DNA from 2 places in the Mesorhizobium sp. WSM4850 genome. Region 1 is predicted to be linked to the other one. Evidence: predicted binding sites of a transcription regulator. Region 1 holds the regulator's gene; the other holds the start of a gene.
The links. The regulator LexA, encoded in region 1, represses DNA repair genes until DNA is damaged. The targets are predictions, from matches to a motif close to TGTTCNNNNTGTGTTCNG.

Region 1 (6,763 bases):
AGAAATCGTTCACCGCCGGCATGTCCGACGACCTTCTCGACCAGTTGGTGGCGCAGCTGCAGACGCAATATGACGTTCGCATCGACCAAACCGCCGTTGCCCAAGCCCTGACCAGATGAGCGCGCTCAAGACCCATATCGCCAAGGTCGCCGCTGGCAGCTCCCTTTCCTTCGAGGAAGCGCGCGATGCCTTCGACATCATCATGTCGGGCGACGCTACGCCCGGCCAGATCGGCGGCTTCCTGATGGCGCTGCGCGTGCGCGGCGAGACTGTGAGCGAGATTTCCGGCGCCGTCGCCACCATGCGCGCCAAGATGCTGCGCGTCGACGCGCCGGCTGGCGCCATCGACATCGTCGGCACCGGCGGCGACAATTCGCACAGCGTCAACATCTCGACCGCATCCGCGTTCGTCATCGCCGCCTGCGGCGTGCCGGTGGCCAAGCACGGCAATCGCGGACTGTCCTCGCAGACCGGCGCCGCCGACGTGCTGACCGCGCTTGGCGTCAAGCTCGACATCCCGCCGGAAACGATCGGCCGCTGCATCCACGACGCAGGCGTCGGCTTCATGTTCGCACCGGCGCATCATCCGGCGATGAAGCATGTCGGCCCGATCCGCGCCGAGCTCGGCACCCGCACAATCTTCAACCTGCTTGGCCCGCTCTCCAATCCGGCTGGTGTCGTCAGGCAGATGGTTGGCGTCTTCTTGCCGGAATGGATCATGCCGGTGGCCGAGACGTTGAAGGCACTGGGCGCCGACCACGCCTGGGTCGCCCATGGCGACGGCTATGACGAGATCACCACCACCGGCGAAACCCAAGTCGCCGAACTGGTCGGCGGCGAGATCCGCAGCTTTACGCTGACCCCGGAAGCGGTCGGGCTGAAGCGGCATACCAAGGACGAGTTGCGCGGCGGCGATGCCGCCTACAACGCCCAGGCGCTGCGCGACATGCTGGGCGGCGCTGCCGGCGCCTTTCGCGATACGGTGCTGATGAACGCCGGCGCCGGACTGGTGGTGGCGGGAAAGGCGACGACGCTTGCCGATGGCATGGCGACGGCGGCGCAAGCCATCGACAGCGGCCGGGCGCTAAAGGTGCTTGACCGGCTGGTCGAGATTTCGAACGGATAGCGCCGTGTCTGATATCCTGCGCAAGATCGAAGCCTACAAGCGCGACGAGATCGCGGCGGCGAAGGCACGGGTGCCGTTTGCCGAAATCAAGGCACGGGCGAGGGCTACCGATGCACCGCGCGGCTTTCTCTCGGCCCTTGAAGCCAAACGCAAATCCGGCAGTTTCGCGCTGATCGCCGAGATCAAGAAGGCGAGCCCGTCCAAGGGCCTGATCCGCGCCGATTTCGATCCGCCGGCGCTGGCCCAGGCCTATGCCAAAGGTGGGGCTGCCTGCCTGTCGGTGCTGACCGATGCGCCGTCTTTCCAAGGGGCGCCTGAATTCCTCACCGATGCGCGCAGCGCCGTGACATTGCCGGCTTTGCGCAAGGATTTTCTGTTCGAGCCCTATCAGGTGTTCGAGGCCCGTGCGTGGGGCGCGGACGCCATCCTGATCATCATGGCGAGCGTCGATGACGCCGTGGCCAGGGAACTCGAAACGACGGCTTTCGAGCTCGGCATGGACGCGCTGGTCGAGGTGCATGACGAGGCCGAGACGGAACGCGCGCTGAAACTGTCGTCGCGGCTGATCGGCATCAACAACCGCAATCTCCGGACATTCGAAACCAGCATCGAGACATCGGAGCGGCTCGCGGCGATGGTGCCGGCCGACCGGCTGCTGGTCAGCGAGAGCGGTATTTTCTCGCACCAGGACTGCCGCAGGCTGGAACGGAGCGACATTGGCACTTTCCTCGTCGGCGAGAGCCTGATGCGGCAACTGGACGTGGCCACTGCGACGCACCTGCTTTTGACGGGCAACGCGCCCGCCAATGCATCTGCCCGAAAATCGGAATCGATGTTCGGAGAGCATGATGCATAGATACAAAGCGTCAGAGTGTAGTTTGTGCGTCCAAACGGACGCACGTCGCTCCAGGGTGACCTGACGATGTCGGCCGCCCTCACCCATCTTGGCGCAGAAGGCGAAGCCAATATGGTCGATGTCGGCGACAAGGCGGAGACGACCCGCACGGCAATCGCCGAAGGTCTTGTCTCGATGCGGCCCGAAACGCTGAAAATGATTCTCGACGGCGATGCCAGGAAGGGCGACGTGCTGGGTACGGCGCGCATCGCCGGCATCATGGCGGCCAAGAGGACGCATGAGCTGATCCCGCTCTGCCATCCGCTGCTGTTGACCAAGATATCGGTAGACATCGAACCTGACGCGAAGCTGCCCGGCCTGAAGGTCACGGCGCTGGCCCGCGTCACCGGCAAGACCGGCGTCGAGATGGAAGCGCTGACCGCCGTCTCGGTCGCCTGCCTGACCATCTATGATATGGCCAAGGCGGTCGATCGCGGCATGGCCATCTCCGGCATCAGGCTGGTGGAAAAGACCGGCGGCAAATCCGGCGACTACAAGGCGGATGCCCAGGGGGCAGGCCAATAATGGCGCTGCTTGCGGTCGCCGAGGCGCTCGAGCACCTGCTTGCGGATGCTGCGCCCTTGCAGGCTGAAAGCGTCGCCCTGATGGATGCCGCCGACCGCGTGCTGGCGGAGCCGCTCATCGCGCTCCGCACCCAGCCGCCATTCAACGCGTCGGCCATGGACGGCTATGCCGTGCGGGCCGACGATGTCGCCTCCGTGCCCGCGAGACTTTCGGTGATCGGCATGGCGCCGGCCGGACGCGGCTTTGCCGGGACAGTCGGCCCGGCGCAGGCCGTGCGCATCTTCACCGGCGCGCCGCTTCCCGGAGGCGCCGACACCATCGTCATCCAGGAGAATGTCCGCGACCTCGGCGGCGGCATGGTCGAAGTGACCGCGCCGACGGTTGAAGGCCGCAACATCCGCCGCCTCGGGCTCGATTTCTCGCAGGGCGACATGCTGCTGGAGAAAGGCCGCCTGTTTGATCCGGCGGCATTGTCGCTGGCGGCGTCGGCCAACCACCAGCAGGTCCGCGTGGTGAAACGGCCGCTGGTCGCCATCATCGCCACCGGCGACGAATTGCTGCCGCCGGGCAGCGACCTTGGCCCCGGCCAGATCATCTCCTCCAATGCCTATGGCGTCGCCGCCGCGGCCCGCTCGGTCGGCGCCAGCGCCCTCGATCTCGGCATCGCCGCCGACCGCAAGGACGCGATCGCCGCGCTGGTGACAAAAGCCGTCGCCGCAGGCGCGGACGTCATCGTCACGCTGGGCGGCGCCTCGGTCGGCGACCATGACCTCGTCCATGACGTGCTGACCGGCGAAGGCATGGCGCTCGATTTCTGGAAAATCGCCATGCGGCCCGGCAAGCCACTGATGTTCGGGCGGCTGGGCGCCATCCGCTGCATCGGCCTGCCTGGCAATCCGGTGGCCAGCCTGGTCTGCACGCAGCTCTTTCTGAAGCCGCTGCTGGCGCGGCTCGGCGGCCGCGCCTTCCGCCAGGACATGCGTCAGGCGCGGCTCGGCGCCGCCATGCCGGCTAACGATCTCAGGCAGGACTATGTACGCGCGGTGGTGAAGGAAGAAGCTGGCACGCTTGAGGCAACGCCGTTCAGTATCCAGGATTCCTCGATGCTCAGAATGCTGGCCGACGCCAACGGACTGGTCGTGCGCGAGCCATTCGCTCCCGCAGCCGCAGCGGGCGCCGCCTGCAGCGTGCTGATGCTACGCTGAACAAAACGTCAACACATTCATTAAACTTTAAATGGTTGCGGAACACAACTGGAACAGATAGTGTTTGTTCTGGGTTTGTTTTTCTGATTCTGTTGGGGGTCGCGATGCTGACACGCAAACAACATGAACTGCTGATGTTCATCCACGAACGGCTGAAGGAAAGCGGCATTCCGCCCTCGTTCGACGAGATGAAGGAAGCGCTCGACCTCGCCTCCAAATCGGGGATCCACCGGCTGATCACGGCGCTGGAGGAACGCGGTTTCATTCGCCGCCTGCCCAACCGCGCCCGCGCGCTGGAGGTGCTGCGCCTGCCCGATTCGATCGCGCCGGGCCTCAATGCGGCGCGCAAATTCTCGCCGAGCGTCATTCAAGGCTCCCTTGGCCAGGGCGGCCTCGGACGCCAGATCAAGCCAGCGCCTTCGCGCATGCGTGCTGCCGGCAATGACGACGACGTCGTTGCCACCGTCTCCATACCGGTGATGGGCCGCATCGCTGCCGGTGTGCCGATCGACGCCATCCAGCACCAGACGCATTCGATCTCGGTGCCACCGGACATGATCACCGGCGGCACGCACTACGCGCTGGAGGTCAAGGGTGATTCGATGATCGAGGCCGGCATCTTCGACGGCGACACGGTCATCATCCGCAACGCCGACACCGCCCAGCCTGGCGAGATCATTGTCGCTCTGGTCGACGAGGAGGAAGCGACGCTGAAGCGATTTCGCCGCAAAGGTGCCTCTATCGCACTGGAAGCCGCCAATCCGGCCTACGAGACGCGCATCTTCGGGCCGGACCGGGTCAAGGTGCAGGGCAAGCTCGTCGGATTGATCCGGCGTTACTGAACGGCGGGCTTCCTGGGTTTCTCGGCCCTGCGGTATGGCGGCAGGCCCCTCGCCTCGCGCGAAAATCGCCGCTGCTCATGCCAGGGCCTATATGGCTGTCTGACGGCAAAACGGATTTCTGCGCGCGTTGTCGCCGATAGCGGATCGAAGAAGACGGCGGCACTGCCCATGCGAGCGAGCTGCCGTTTGGTGACGACGAGAACCAGCGGGTTGCGGCAGGGTTTGTAATAGGCTGTGGCATCGTCGATGACGATCAAATCCGCAAAGGCACAGGCCGGCCGCGCGGTTTTGCGGTTGTCGGCGAGCGCGATGAGCGCGCCGGACGGATGCCGGGCCAGGCACAGGCCGGCAGTGCAGGTGAAAGGCGCTCCCGGCGGCAGGTCGGCCGGATCGGCGATGTCGAACCGCACATCTCCTTTTTCGAATGTCTCCGGCTCGACGATCGTTGTTGAAACCAGCGCATGTTTCCAGTTGTCGGTGGTGAATTCGTTCGAACGCATCCGGTTGACGGCAAGTTCGCCGCCGCCGATCGGCAGCGCCACCAGATGCGCATCCTCCGAGATCAGCACGTCGGGGATGCGCGTCTCGGAAATCGTCAGCAGGCCGGCGAGCGCAAAGGGAAGTGCCGCAAGCCGCAGCCATGTCGTCGCCATCGTGGCGATGACTAAGGCGACCGTCACCAGCAGAACCGATTGCAACGAAATCAGGCCGACTGCATCGACGGGCGAACGCTCCGAGATCCATCCCGAAATTGCAATCATCGCCGTCAGGCCCTTGCCCATCATGTAGAGGAAAGGGCCGTCGAGGCCGAAAGGCATTGCCAAGGCGCTGAGGACCGCCAGGAACATGACGATCGTGACGATCGGCATGACGGCCAGATTGGCGAACAGGCTGAGCGGCGAGACGCGCTGGAAGTGCCAGATGGCGAAGAGCGCGGTGGCGCTGCCGGCAATGATGGAGGTCATTGCGATGGTGCCTGCCCCGGCGACGAGCTTGCGCGTGACGAAAGCGACCGGTGACCGTCGCTGTCGCGGCGCCTTGGCCTTGTCGGCACGATAGTCGGACCAACCGGCATAGGCGCCCACGAGAGCCGCAGTCGCGGCGAACGACATCTGGAAGCTTGCGCCGACCACCTCGTGCGGCGACACGACGATAACGGCGATGGCCGAAATCGCCAGGTTGCGCATGGTGAGTGCCGCCCGGTCGAACAGCACGGCGACAAGCATTACCGCCAGCATGATGAAGCTGCGTTCAGCCGCGACCACGATACCGGAAAAGATCAGATAGGCAGCGATGGAGACGAGTGCGGCAGCAGCCGCATATTTTTTGACCGGCCGGCGCGACGAAAAGTCGGGAAACAGCGCAAAGGCGCCGCGCAGCAATCCCATGACGGTGCCGGCGACAAGCGCCATATGCAGGCCGGAAATGGAGATGATGTGGTAGATGCCGGTGCGCCGCATCGATTCGTTTATCTCTTCGGGGATGCCGGCACGCACGCCGACGATCAGCGCAGCGGCAATCTCCCCCTCGGCACCACCGATGCTGTCCCTGATATGGTCGGCGATGGATTCGCGCGCCTTCTCGATCGACGAAGAAAGGCGTGCGGTTAACGGTGCATCTTCGGAGACGACGATCTTTGGACTGCCGAGGAAAAAGCCACTGGCACCGATACCGGCGAAATAGCTGTCAAAGGAAAAGTCAAAGCTGTCCGGTCTGACCGGGCCAGTCGGAGGCAGAAGCCTCACATAGCCGGTTGCCACCGAGCCTGCGGTCATCTCAGCGGGAATCTTGCGTGCCGACACCCTGACACGTTCGGGTGCATAACGCAGTGTCGGCCGGGCGGTCGACATCACATCGATGGTCAGCCTGATCCGGCCGTTCGCCATCTGGTCGAGCCTGACGACACGGCCGGTCAGCCGGGTCTGGATTTCCGAACCGAGCATCTTCGTTCCGGCGCGCCAGGTTTCAACCTTGGCGGCGAGCACACCAAGCGCGCACAGCAACGCTGCCATGAAGCACAGGTGCGTTTTGCGGCGTGAGCGCGTGACGGCCGCACACAATGCCGTAAGGACCACGACGGCGATGGGCTGGGCAAAGTCCGGTTCGACGGCAAGCGAAAAATAGACGATCACCCCGCATGCCAGGAAAACCGGCACCAGCAGGAAGGCGA
Region 2 (6,763 bases), on a different contig from region 1:
CTTTCTCGGGTCCATGGTGGTTTCCTTGAGCTGGGCGGCCATCATTTCGCCCAACCCCTTGAAGCGGCCGATTTCGACCTTGCCGCGCCCGGTGAACTCGGTGCGCAGAAGTTCTTCCTTATGCGCATCGTCGCGGGCATAGGCGACCTTGCCGCCCTGGCGGATCGAGTAGAGCGGCGGCACCGCCAGGTAGAGATGGCCGTCGCGGACCAGGCTCGGCATCTCCTGGTAGAAGAAGGTGATCAGCAGCGAAGCGATATGGGCGCCGTCGACGTCGGCGTCGGTCATGATGATGACCCGGTCGTAGCGCAGATCCTGATCGCGGTATTTTGACCGCGTGCCACAGCCAAGCGCCTGGATCAGGTCGGAAATCTGCTGGTTGGCAGCCAGCTTGTCGTTGCCGGCGCTGGCGACGTTGAGAATCTTGCCGCGTAGCGGCAGCACTGCCTGGCTGGCGCGGTCGCGCGCCTGTTTCGCCGAGCCGCCGGCCGAATCGCCCTCGACGATGAAGAGCTCGGCGCCGGCCGCGGCATTCTGCGTGCAGTCGGCGAGCTTGCCGGGCAGGCGCAGCTTGCGCACCGCGCTCTTGCGCGAGACTTCCTTTTCCTGGCGGCGGCGCACCCGCTCGTCAGCACGCGCGATCACCCATTCCAGCAGCTTCGAAGCTTCCTGCGGGTTGTCGGCCAGCCAGTGGTCGAAGGGGTCGCGGATCGCGGCCTCGACGATCCTGATCGCCTCGATCGTCGCCAGCCGGTCCTTGGTCTGGCCGACGAATTCCGGCTCGCGGATGAACACTGACAGCATGCCCGCCGCCGAGATCATGACGTCTTCCGAGGTGACGATCGAAGCGCGCTTGTTGCCGACCAGCTCGGCATAGGCGCGCAGGCCGCGCGTCAAGACGTTGCGGAAGCCAGCCTCATGGGTGCCGCCTTCGCCGGTCGGGATGGTGTTGCAGTAGGAGTTGAGGAACCCGTCGCCGCCGAACCAGGTCACCGCCCATTCGAGCGAGCCGTGGCCGCCTTGCCTGTCGCTTTTGCCGGCAAAGATTTCGCGGGTGACCTGGAATTCGTCGCCGAGCGAGGCTTTCAGATAATCCTTGAGGCCACCGGGAAAATGGAACTCGGCCTTGGCCGGCGTCGTGTCCTTCTCCTTGATCAGCGAGGGGTCGCAGGTCCAGCGGATCTCGACGCCACCGAACAGATAGGCTTTCGAGCGCGTCATCCGGTAGAGCCGCGCCGGCTCGAACGCCGCACCCTTGCCGAAGATCTGCTCGTCGGGATGGAAGCGTATCCTGGTGCCGCGGCGGTTATGCACCTCGCCGAGCTGCTCCAGACCGGTCACCGGAACGCCGCGCGAAAAGCGCTGGCGATAGAGCTGGCGGCCGCGCGCGACCTCGACCTCGAGATGGTCCGACAGCGCGTTGACGACGGAGACGCCGACGCCGTGCAGGCCGCCCGAGGTTTCGTAGACCTTGCTGTCGAACTTGCCGCCCGAATGCAGCGTCGTCATGATGACTTCGAGCGCCGGCTTCTTGAATTTCGGATGCGGATCGACCGGAATGCCGCGGCCATTGTCGGTCACCGCCAGGTATCCGTCGGCCGAAAGCTCGACATCGATGAAAGTCGCGTGGCCGGCGACCGCCTCGTCCATCGAATTGTCGATGACCTCGGCGAACAGATGGTGCATCGCCTTGTCGTCGGTGCCGCCGATATACATGCCGGGCCGCCGCCGCACCGGCTCCAGCCCTTCCAGAACCTCGATGTCGGCGGCACTGTAGCTCTCGCTGCCGTCGCGGGATGCCGGGCGCTTCGCCGCCTGCACCAGCGGGTCGGCCGGGCGCGCGGTGGCGCGAACCGGTTGCGGCTGCTTGTCCAAATTGCCGAAAAGATCGTTGCTGTCGTTCATGCTGGTCCTGGATTGCGATGCTGCGAATCACCACCCGATACTGCCACGCTTTTTGCGGGCAGGCGACGGAGGTTCCCGTTACGTTCGAGGATAGAGCCTCTTACTGCAAAACCATTCGACAACCAAGCGGCGGAAATGGGCCGAGGGCATCGACGCTTTGTAAACCTTGTCCGGAGGTTACGCCGGAAGGTTGGCCGAAAAAGGGTATTCGCGGATTGCTGCTGACCTAGAATGCGGCAGAACCCGAGAAGAGGCTGTCGCTTACGCATGTTGGATTACAGTTCGCTCCTGCTTGCGGCAGCGCTGTCGGGCACGTGCCTCAGCATCACCCTGTTTGCGATCTGGTGCACCGCGCCACAGGCACGCTTTGTGCTGACGGTGGCGTGCGGCATTCTCGTGCTCGTCCCACATGTGGTCTTCTTCTGGCACTATGCCAAGCATCCCAGCCCCTGGCTTTGCCAGATTGTACTTGCGCTTCTTAGCCTGGGCCTTCTGACCCTCTGCCTGTCGGCCATGCAGTATCTCGGCGTCCACGACTACAGGCGCGCCATCTTGCCGACCCTGGCTGCGATGGCGGTTTGCGCAGGCGCGACGTCGCTGGGCTTTGACGGCGTCGGCTTCATCGTCACCTACGCGACGGTAACGGCGCTGCTCTCGCTTATCGGGGTGATGTTCTGGATCAAAGGTGGTCATGATCGCCGGATATTGCTGGTCGTTTCGTTCCTGAGCGGCGTCTGTGCGCTGTCCTTCGACTTTGCGGCGCGGTCCTGCTGGTCAAGGGCCAATGGGTGCTCGGCGTTGCGCCCGACAACTGGGCCGAACGGTTGAATTCCGCCGTGGCGGTCGCCTGCATGACGGGGCTCGGCGCATTGACGCTCTCCCTGCACCATTTGCAGGCGCAGATCGAACTGAAGGCCGAGACCATGACCGACCCATTGACCGGGCTGATGAACCGGCGGGCGTTGACGGCATTCTACGGCGAGCGGATTTTCGGCCCGTTCATGTCCGTCGCCATGTTCGACCTCGATCATTTCAAGAAGACGAACGATGTATTCGGTCATCCGGTCGGCGATCAGGTTCTGCGCCGCTTCGCCGCTGTTGTCAGAAAATACTCCAGGACCGGCGTCGACGCCTTCCGGCTGGGCGGCGAGGAATTCGTCCTCGTCATGTCGCGGATGACTGAAGAGAAGGCTTACGACATTGCGAGCAAGATCAGCGTCGCCTTCGGCACGGAAGTCGTCGCCACCCAGCTTGGTCCGTTGCGCAGCACAGTCAGTGGCGGCATCGGCTTTGGCGGGACGGATGGCACCAGTCTCGACAATGTGCTGGCCGAAGCCGACGCCGCACTCTATGCGGCAAAGCGCGCCGGGCGAAATCGCGTCGTCGCCCAGAACAAGGCGAGCAAGGCCGACGCGCCGGCCTTGCGTTCTGCCTGATTGAGGCTTCTATCTTCTTGTTAGACCATGATCTTGTCCGAAAACCGGATTCCACTTTTCGGGATCATGGTCTACTCCGCCGCCCCCAGATATTCCGACAGCGGCGGGCAGGAGCAGACGAGGTTGCGGTCGCCGGCGACATTGTCGATGCGCGACACCGGCGGCCAGTATTTGGCTGACGTGTCGGCATCGCCGGCGGGGTAGGCCGCCTCCAGGCGCGAATAGGGATGGGTCCACTGGCCGGCCAGCGCCTCGGCGGCGGTATGCGGCGCATTGACCAGCGGATTGTCGGCTAGGGGCCATTCGCCTTCCGCCACCTTGGCTGCCTCGCCTGATATCGCGATCATCGCCTCGCAGAAGCGATCGAGCTCGCGCTTGGGCTCGGACTCGGTCGGCTCGACCATCAGCGTGCCGGCGACCGGAAACGACATGGTCGGCGCATGGAAACCATAGTCGATCAGCCGCTTGGCGACGTCGTCGACGCTGATGCCGGCACTGTCCTTGAGCACGCGGGTATCGAGGATGCATTCATGCGCGACGCGCTCGTGCCTGCCCTTGTAGAGCACCGGGAAATGCGCTCCGAGCCGCGTCGCCACATAATTGGCGGAAATGATCGCCGTCTCGGTCGCCTGCTTCAGGCCCGAAGCGCCCATCATCCGGATATACATCCAGGTGATCGGCAGGATCGAAGCGCTGCCGAACGGTGCAGCCGACACGGCATGGCCCGAGCCTTCGACGACGTGGCCGGGCAGATAGGGTTGCAGATGCGCCTTGACGCCGATCGGGCCGACGCCGGGACCGCCGCCGCCATGCGGGATGCAGAACGTCTTGTGCAGGTTCATGTGGCAGACGTCGGCGCCGATGTCGCCGGGGCGGGCGAGACCGACCAGCGCGTTGAGGTTGGCGCCGTCGAAATAGACCTGGCCGCCATGCTCATGGACAAGGGCGCAGAGGTCGCGCGCGCCTTCCTCGAAAACGCCGTGCGTCGAGGGATAGGTGAACATCAGCGCCGCAAGGTCTTGCGCATGCTCGTCCGCCTTGGCTTTCAGGTCATCGACGTCGATGTTGCCGTCTTCGGTGCAGCGCACGACGACGACGTTCATGCCGGCCATCGCCGCACTCGCCGGATTGGTGCCATGCGCCGATGACGGGATCAGGCAGACCGTGCGGTGAGCTTCGCCGCGTGAGCGGTGATAGCCGCGAATGGCGAGCAGCCCGGCATACTCGCCCTGGCTGCCGGCGTTGGGCTGCAGGGTCACCGCGTCGAAGCCGGTGATCTCCGCCAGCCAGGCTTCCAGTTCGTCGATCATGGCGCGGTAACCGGCCGAATGGCTTGCCGGGGCGAAGGGATGCAAATTGGCGATATCAGGCCAGCTTACCGGCATCATCTCGGCGGCGGCATTGAGCTTCATCGTGCAGGAGCCGAGCGGGATCATGGCGCGGTCGAGCGCCAGGTCCTTGTCGGCCAGCCGGCGCAGGAAGCGCATCATGTCGGTTTCCGAGTGGTTTTCGCGGAAGACAGGCTGCGTGAGAAACGCCTTGCCGCGCGGTTTTCCGGGCATGGTGCTGCCGACGGCTGCGCCCGGCTTGGCGCCGAACAGGGCCGCGATCGCCTCCAGATCGGCATCGGTCGAGGTCTCGTCGAAGCTGATGCCGATGTGGTCGGCGTCGATGACGCGCAGCAATCGGCCGGTCTTTTCGGCAGAGGCGCCAATCGCGCCGGCTCTGCCTTTCACTTCCACCGTCACCGTGTCGAATCGGCTTGCGCCAAGCACCGAGGTTCCTGCTGCCTCGAGACCGTCAGCCAGCCGGTTGGCCAATGCATGGATTCGGCCGGCAATCGCCTGCAGCCCGGCAGGGCCGTGCCAGATCGCATAGGCCGTCGCCATGTTGGCGAGCAGCGCCTGCGCGGTGCAGATGTTGGAGGTCGCCTTGTCGCGGCGGATATGCTGTTCACGCGTCTGCAAGGCGAGGCGATAGCCGGGCCGGCCCCTGCTGTCGGTGGACTGGCCGACCAGGCGGCCGGGCATCAGCCGCGTCAGCCTGTCGGAAACGGCGCAATAAGCGGCATGCGGCCCGCCAAAGCCCATCGGCACGCCGAAACGCTGCATCGGGCCGACGGCGATGTCGGCGCCAAGCGCAGCCGGCGCGTCGGTCAGCGTCAGGGAGAGCGGATCGGCAATGAAGACGACCAGCGCGCCGGTGGCGCGGGCCTTCTCGATTGCCGCCCTGTGGTCGCCATAGATGCCAAACGTATCGGGCCAGGAGACCAGCAGAGCGGCTGTGTTGTCGTCGATCGTGTCACCGTCGACCTCGATGCCGAGCGGCTCGGCGCGGGTGCGCACGACATCAAGCGTCTGCGGATGCGGCGTGCCGGCCAGCGCCACCTTGGTCCGATTGTCGCGGTGGTGGCGTAACGCGATGCCGACTGCTTCGGCCACCGCCGTCGCCTCGTCGAGCAACGAGGCCGACGCGACCGGCAGCCCGGTCAGTTCGGTGACCAAGGTCTGGAAATTGAACAGCATTTCGAGCCGGCCCTGGCTGATCTCGGCCTGGTAGGGCGTGTAAGCCGTATACCAGGCCGGGTTCTCGAACAGGTTGCGCTGGATGACCGGCGGCACGTGGACGCCGTGATAGCCGGCGCCGATGAAGCTCTTCAAAACTGTATTTTTCGCCATTGTCGCTGACAGCTCGGCCAGCGCCTCGGCTTCGCTCGCCGGGGCCGGCAAGGCCAGCGGCCGGTCGAGCCGGATCGATTTCGGCACAGCCTGGCTGATCAGCGTCTCGACCGACGGAACGCCGATCGTCGCCAGCATGGCTCTGACATCATTGAGGCCGGGGCCGATATGGCGGGCCGAGAAGGAGTAGGGTGCTGCGGTCATCTTTCCTGGTCCTGCTCTCTCAACCAATATGGGCTTTGTAGGCGGCCTCATCCAGGAGACCTTCGAGTTGGCTTTCATCGGCCAGCTTCATCTTCCACAGCCAGCCGTCGCTGGCCGCCGCCGAATTGACCAGGGACGGATCAGACGAAAGCGCGGTGTTGGCCTCGGTGATCTCGCCGTCGACCGGCGCATAGACGTCCGATGCCGCCTTGACCGATTCGACCACGACGGCGGTATCGCCCTTGGCCAGCTTTTTCCCAGGCTCCGGCAATTCGACGAAGACGAGATCGCCGAGCTGTTCCTGCGCGTAGTCGGTGATGCCGATGGTGGCGATACCGCCTTCGACGCGGAGCCATTCGTGATCTTCAGTGAAATAGGTCTTTGCCATGAAGTTCATCCTTTGCGGTAGCGATGCGGCGTGAAGGGCAGGGGATTGATATCGATCGGGATTTTGGTCCCGCGAACGTCGGCGAAGAGTTTTGCGCCGGGTTTGGCCAGCGACGCCTGGACGTAGCCCATGGCGACCGGATGGCCGGCCGA

Region 2: a site for LexA is predicted at 1,976-1,993, ahead of parE (DNA topoisomerase IV subunit B). Genes of this name have one in related genera too.

What each region holds. Positions count from the first base shown of each region.
Region 1 covers NZ_JBVVPV010000032.1:67,081-73,843, forward strand. Annotated here, with positions in the region: gene AC0L2Z_RS24850 (SurA N-terminal domain-containing protein) at 1-119, shown strand, start outside; gene trpD (anthranilate phosphoribosyltransferase) at 116-1,126, shown strand; gene trpC (indole-3-glycerol phosphate synthase TrpC) at 1,131-1,982, shown strand; gene moaC (cyclic pyranopterin monophosphate synthase MoaC) at 2,049-2,546, shown strand; gene AC0L2Z_RS24870 (molybdopterin molybdotransferase MoeA) at 2,546-3,751, shown strand; gene lexA (transcriptional repressor LexA) at 3,856-4,593, shown strand; gene AC0L2Z_RS24880 (ComEC/Rec2 family competence protein) at 4,587-6,763, opposite strand, start outside.
Region 2 covers NZ_JBVVPV010000041.1:39,007-45,769, forward strand. Annotated here, with positions in the region: gene parE (DNA topoisomerase IV subunit B) at 1-1,905, opposite strand, end outside; gene AC0L2Z_RS28050 (hypothetical protein) at 2,173-2,733, shown strand; gene AC0L2Z_RS28055 (GGDEF domain-containing protein) at 2,694-3,341, shown strand; gene gcvP (aminomethyl-transferring glycine dehydrogenase) at 3,413-6,223, opposite strand; gene gcvH (glycine cleavage system protein GcvH) at 6,243-6,611, opposite strand; gene gcvT (glycine cleavage system aminomethyltransferase GcvT) at 6,617-6,763, opposite strand, start outside.